3 regions of the Colwellia sp. 5_MG-2023 genome follow, and region 3 is predicted to be linked to each of the others. Evidence: predicted binding sites of a transcription regulator. Region 3 holds the regulator's gene; each other region holds the start of a gene.
The links. The regulator sigma-54, encoded in region 3, starts transcription at its own class of promoters, with help from an activator protein. The targets are predictions, from matches to a motif close to GTTGGCACGNNNNTNGNNT.
Positions count from the first base shown of each region.

Region 1: a site for sigma-54 is predicted at 1,273-1,291, ahead of Q4496_RS08260 (FlgO family outer membrane protein). Genes of this name have one in related genera too.
Region 2: a site for sigma-54 is predicted at 916-934, ahead of Q4496_RS01530 (PEP-CTERM sorting domain-containing protein). Genes of this name have one in related genera too.

Region 1 is NZ_JAUOPW010000008.1:96,865-99,147, forward strand. It holds gene Q4496_RS08255 (LPP20 family lipoprotein) at 48-515, opposite strand; gene Q4496_RS08260 (FlgO family outer membrane protein) at 532-1,179, opposite strand; gene Q4496_RS08265 (flagella assembly protein FlgT) at 1,414-2,283, shown strand, end outside.
Region 2 is NZ_JAUOPW010000001.1:375,622-377,904, reverse strand. It holds gene tilS (tRNA lysidine(34) synthetase TilS) at 1-716, shown strand, start outside; gene Q4496_RS01530 (PEP-CTERM sorting domain-containing protein) at 1,065-1,781, shown strand; gene sstT (serine/threonine transporter SstT) at 2,041-2,283, opposite strand, start outside.
Region 3 is NZ_JAUOPW010000004.1:27,391-29,673, forward strand. It holds gene hpf (ribosome hibernation promoting factor) at 4-291, opposite strand; gene Q4496_RS04755 (RNA polymerase factor sigma-54) at 336-1,847, opposite strand; gene lptB (LPS export ABC transporter ATP-binding protein) at 1,932-2,283, opposite strand, start outside.

The DNA of each region.
Region 1 (2,283 bases), on a different contig from region 3:
AACAAGCCTCTATAATGAAGCTTGGTTGAATCGAGTGTACCCTACGTTTAAAAGTATTCGACCTTCTTAATTTCTTTTCGCTGTAAATTTGCTTGATATATTTCATACACGTCTTTGAAATCAAGCTGTAATTCTGTTGTATAAGTATCCCCTACCGGATAACTTTTTACGACTTTAGCGCCTCTAATTAAGCCTTTTATAGATGAAACTAATTGTTGATTTTCAATTAACATATCAGCCATAGTTGTTGAACTACTAATTTGTTGCCCATAAACTTGCTCTGCTAACTCTGAATAAGCGGCAATTTTCGACGCTTTAATGGCCATTAGCATCCGTTGAGTTTTGTTATCAGATTTTTGTAAACTTATTGGTGCGTAACCAATACCGTGAATAATAGGAAATACTTGTGGTTCAACTACTTGCCATTGTACATGCTTATCGTACATGCTTGTGCAAGAAGCAATAAACAGTAAACTTACAACAGCAGTTATTATTTTAAAGCGTGCATTTATCATTATTTCACCTCTTAAATTACTGTTGAATAGCAACAGCGCGCTGCTCTTTAATTAATTTATGATTACTGCGAATCATCATACCGTCTTTCATTATGACATGTTCACCATGATTTTTTTCTGCACCTACAACCCATTTAGGAATAAAAGATTGTGCTGTAGCAACAACAACATGAGATTGAATGCCAATCATACGTGCATTAACGATAATCCCGTCTTCTTGCTCCATCATAGTTCCTGTGACTACATAGTCAATAATCTGACGTTCAGGAAGCTCTTCCCAATCACGACTAAAAACATAGTCGCCTGCTTTTGTAACACGAATATGACCTGTAGCCTTGTAGTCAATAATGACCAAACCATGACTCTGTAATTCATGCACAAAGCTTTCTGCTATTTGATTTCCTAGCCAATTAGTTGACTCAAGATCCTCTAAATTCACAAACGAAGCAACAGCCACCGGCGTTTTCGCGTTAACAAAACTACTATTTGCTAACATTTGATACGCTAAACCTTTTACTAAATCATTAATGGCATGCTTAGGTAAGTTATAACTATCTATCTCACTTTTATCTGTTTGCTTTATCTTATAAAAGTTATCTTCTTTTACTGTATTGCTACAAGATAAAAGAGTCGGCAGCAGTAATGGTATCAGCCACTTTATCATAGTGAACCCCTTAATAATTCAACATTTATGCTATATTTCGCTAGCTTAAGCAATGAACTTTTTATCTATTCGATTATTTATTGCTATAAAACAATGCACATTTCAAGCCAATTAAGCTTCAAGTACAAGGTTAGTTAAAATAAACAGGCACACATTGTGCATAAGCTCTATAGTAAAGTTCCTTGTAAATTGCACTATGCCTAAAACAGGCTTTTCATTTTCATGAGAGAGTATATGTATACTATATCTAAAAAAATCATTTTATCTATCAGCTTAATGGTAACTAGCGCTATTACTAATGCACAATGGTATGAGGCTCAAGGCTATGCATCAACAGCTAAAGACTCGGTTGAAGTAGCGCGAACTAAGGCAATGGAAAATGCGTTAAAAAAAGCATTACTTGTCGCTGGTGCTAGCGTTTCAAGTATTCAACAAGTAGTGAATGGGTTGCTCACTCAAGATCAAATAAGTATACGTGCTAGTGGCAGTGTGAATTCAATTGAATTAATAGAAGAGCTTCATAGTAACGATATGATTAGCGTTACTATACGTGCCGATATTTTTCCTCAAGAAAAAAAGTGTTTCTCGTTAGATTACAAAAAATCAATTTTGATCACCAAAAGCCACTTACTTCAAAGAGAACACGCAAACCTTGGCAAAATATATCAAATTGATTCCGCCATGATCAAACAGCTAAATAAAAAACTTAAAAATCAAAGTAGCTATAGCGGGGGTAAATTATTACTTAAAAGCTCAACAGAATTCTCGCGTTTAAATAATAGTTTCAATGAAGAAAAAATAAAACAACTCACAATCTCTCTAGCTGAAAATACCGACAGCCAATATGTTCTTTTTAGTGAAATTAACGATATGTCTTTGCAAGAGCAAAGAACAAATTCATTAAAAGTATGGCAACAACCGACCTACCCTAGAAATTTCGATTTTACCCTTTATTTATACAATGGTTTTAGTGGCGAACAAATATGGCAAGGTAATTACCAAGACTCTGCGGTTTGGGATTTCAATAAAAGAAGAAGTATTGATGTACACGCCACCACCTTTTGGCAGAGCGATTACGGTAATATGATTGATGCTTTACTTAGT
Region 2 (2,283 bases), on a different contig from region 3:
CTAGCATTACTAGTACCATTAATCGCAGTAGTGAACATTGCAGAGAAGGGCAGTTATTACTTGATGAGTTGGCTGAAGAAGACCTTAACCTTTGTATTAGTGGCGTGAATAGCTTAACAGTGAGATCGTTAACTCAGTTATCTCAACAACGGTTTAATAATGTAATTCGTTATTTTTTAACTAAAAATAATTGTTTAATGCCAAGTACTGAACAGCTAGCTCAACTGTACCTACAATTGAATGCGGATAGTGATAAAAACCCTGTAGTGAAAGTTGGTGATAATGTGATTCGTCGTCATAAGGGGACTTTATATTTAACCGCTGACTTTATAGATATTAGCAATTGGCATACTGATATCGTGTTCAATGAGCCGAAAACAGAAATTGAGCTACCCGATAATTTGGGGAAATTATATTTTTTAAAGAAAACTAGCCAAGACATTACCGTAGCATCTCAACGAATTATAATGCCGAATGCAGGACAAAAAGTGACAATACGTTTTAATCATAGCAATCCTATTTGTTTACCTGATTATAGAAATCATTCTCGTAGTCTAAAAAAGATACTTCAAGAGTTAAATATTCCAGTTTGGCAACGGAAAAGGATCCCTTTTTTATATTATGATGATGTATTAGTCGCTGCGATAGGGCACTTTGTTTGTCAAAGTTATATTCCTAAAAATAATGATGATAGTATTCTTTTAAACTGGTCATAATCACCAGGTAACTAGCTGTCCCTTTCTTAGTCACACGCTACAAACAAACCGTACAAAAAATAACCTATGCAATTGTTTTAATTAAATTAAATCATTATTTTTGTGTCGAGTTTTTTTACACTAGTAGCTTTTAAAATAAGTGGAAAATAACAAGCCATCAAATATCCTTATATATCAACATCTTATTGGTATTATTTTTGTTGGCATGGTATGTGCTTTATTTTGGTAGGCTGTTGTAAAACAGTACTTTTTTTAAACTGTTTCTAGAGTATATGAAAGGTATAGTAAAACATTTGCATATCATTCATAGGATAACAGAATGAATTTATCGATAAATAAAGGATGACAATGAAAACTTTCAAGAAAAAATTATTAGCTGCTGTTACTGTTATGGCATTATCTCCACTAGCTCAAGCCGGTGTGATTTCTTATTCGGACTTTCAAGGCCCAGCTATTACAGATTGGTATGATACACTTACCGTTGCACAATTTGATGCTAACTTAGGTAACCTTGATTCAATTAACATTACTTTTTCTGCTGAAATGTTCTCAGATCTTATCCTAGATAATGATAATACAACAGCTACGACAGCAAGAGGTACTGTAAATGTTGAGACTTTAGGATCATTTTTAGGCTTAGGCGCACTTGAGTTGTCTTTATCTGCAACTACTGGTTTTCAGAACCTTGCAGCAGATGATTCTGGTGATACAGATGCTCCTACACTTGATGGTACTGGTGGTCTTGATGAGTATGCTGGCTTAGATTTAAGTGGTACTGATAGTATGACTATTACTATTGACTCTTCACATGCTGATTTCTTAAGCTTTATTGGTACTGGCACTATCTCTACTGTAGGTCTTGGTACTCTTGGCGGTTACGCAGTTTCAGGTGGTGGCGGTAACGTAGATGTTAATGTTAATACATTAGCTAAAGCTTCTTTAAATATTGATTATAACTATACTGAAACTACTAATCCTACACCAGTATCTGAGCCTACTTCTTTAGCTATTTTAGGTCTTGGTTTAGCTGGTATAGCTTTACGTCGTAAGAAAAAATCACTTTAATTTAATTATTCTATTAGTTTATAAAAATTCACTAATAAAGAATGATTAAGTTTGATTAATAAAAAACGCCGCACATTTTGTGAGGCGTTTTTTATTGGCATTCATTTTACTCTGTAATGGTGTTTCTATACTTGTACTAATGCGGTAATAGCCAGTTTATTAAAGTGCTTTCACTGCATAAGGTTTAACAACTGAACTATAAAATACACATATTATAGAATAGCCAATCGAGATAATATCTTCTAGTATTACTTAAACTCTATTTTGTGATGTTGTGCGAAGCTGCAGCAGAAAAAACAACATCAGTAGAGCTGTTAAGTGCTGTTTCAGCTGAATCTTGAATAACACCAATAATAAAACCAATAGCAACCACTTGCATTGCGATGTCATTATTGATACCAAATAAATTACAAGCTAAAGGTATTAGTAATAGTGAACCACCTGCGACACCTGATGCACCACAGGCTGAAATAGACGCCACGATTGATAATAAGATAGCTGT
Region 3 (2,283 bases):
AAACTAATGTTGTGTTATTTTGCCTTTGTATTTGAGTACTTGGCGATCTAGTTTATCCACCAAAGTATCTATCGAGGTATACATATCAGCACTTACTGCTGAAGCATGAATTTCACTGCCTTTTAAATGTATAGTTGCTTCAGCTATCTGTTCTAACTTTTCAACAGTCAAGACTACATGAACATTATTGATATGATCAAAATGTCGCTCTAATTTAGCTAATTTTGTTTCAACACAATCGCGTAATGATGACGTTACTTCTACATGGTGACCGGTAAGGTTAATTTGCATAAGTATGTTCCTTCTCTAGTTAATTCAGAAAATAAAGTCACAGGCTATAATAAACTCTTACGTTGGTTGGACGGTGGTATAGATAAGGATTCACGATACTTAGCTATAGTACGTCTAGCAACATTAATTCCTTGTTGTGCTAGTAAGTCTGCCATTTTGCTATCACTGAGCGGTTTAGCGGGTGTTTCTGCTAAAATGAGTTTTTTAATTAATGAACGTATGGCAGTTGATGAACATTCACCTCCATTTTCGGTACTAACATGACTTGAAAAAAAGTATTTTAATTCAAAAATACCTCTAGGCGTGTGCATATATTTTTGCGTAGTTACGCGAGATATAGTTGACTCATGCATATCCACGGCTTCAGCAATATCATTTAATACCATAGGTCGCATCGCTTCAGCGCCATGTTCTAAAAAGCCTTGTTGACGTTGTACAATGCAGTTAGATACTTTAAGTAAAGTATCATTACGTGACTCTAAACTTTTAATAAACCATTTAGCTTCTTGTAAGTTTGTTCGAATAAACTGTCCGTCATTACTAGAAGATTTTGTTGTTTTTGTCATGGCAGCATATTGTTGATTTACTGATAGCTTAGGAGCAGTATCAGGGTTTAATTCGACAACCCAACGACCATTTTTCTTTTCTACGGAAACATCAGGAATAACATATTGATCATCGCTTTTCACTACTGCATCACCAGGACGAGGATTTAAGCTCTGTATCAAACGCATTACTTCACGTAACTGTTCTTCTTTGAGGCGAGTTTTACGCATTAATTGTCGATAGTCACGATTACCGAGTAAGTCGATATGCTCGCCGATAATTAATTTACTTTCTTTTAAGTAAGGGGTTTCAGGATCAAACTGATTTAATTGAATAATTAAACAATCAGCGATAGAACGGGCTGCAACACCAACAGGATCAAAGACATTAATACGTTTTAATACCGCTTCGACTTCATCAAGTTCCAGTCCTTCTATACCAACACTTTCTAATATTTCTTCACTCGATACCGTAAGATAACCTGCTTCATCAACAGCCTCTATAATAGCGATAGCAACCGTGCGATCAGTTTCTGAAAATGGCGTTAATTCCATTTGCCATAAAAGGTGATCTTGTATTGAATCGATCGTTTCACCTTGATAGGTGTAATCTTCACTTGGGCTACTAATTGCCCCTGTATTTGACGTACCAGCACTGTAACTTTCTTCCCAAGTTGTATCAATGTTCAACTCTTCTGGTATGTCATTTTTCTCCATTGCTTCTGTTGTACTTATCTCATCAATAGAGGCTGATGAATCTTCACTTCCATCACTGGTAGATCGTTCTGTGATGGTGGCTGAAAAAGCTTCTTCAAGTTTATCTCTACTATCCTCTGAATTATTATCTGAGGTTTCTTGATCATTAATTTCAAGCAGAGGATTACTTTCAAGTACTTCTTGAATTTCTTGTTGAAGCTCTAACGTCGATAACTGCAAAAGCTTTATAGCTTGTTGCAGTTGTGGCGTCATGGTTAGTTGTTGTCCTATCCGGAGTTGCAGAGTTGGGCGCATCTACGTTGTCTTAATTCCTGTTATTATTGTTTATAGTTACTAACTTAGAGCAAGTATAGTCTACGAATTTATTATATATGTTAACTATAGCGTGAATTGCTCGCCTAGGTATACATCTCTTACCTTTTGATTAGCAAGAATTTGATTAGAATCTCCTTCTGCTATTATTTCACCGTGACTAACAATGTAAGCATGCTCACATACATCAAGTGTTTCACGAACATTGTGGTCAGTTATTAAGATACCAAGACCACGGTTTTTAAGATGAATAATTATTTTTTTTATGTCGCCGACAGAAATAGGGTCAACACCTGCAAAAGGTTCATCAAGTAATATAAATTCAGGATCTGCTGCTAAAGCACGGGCTATTTCTACGCGTCTTCTTTCCCCTCCTGATAAACTCATACCTAAATTATCTTTAATATGGCTGATATTA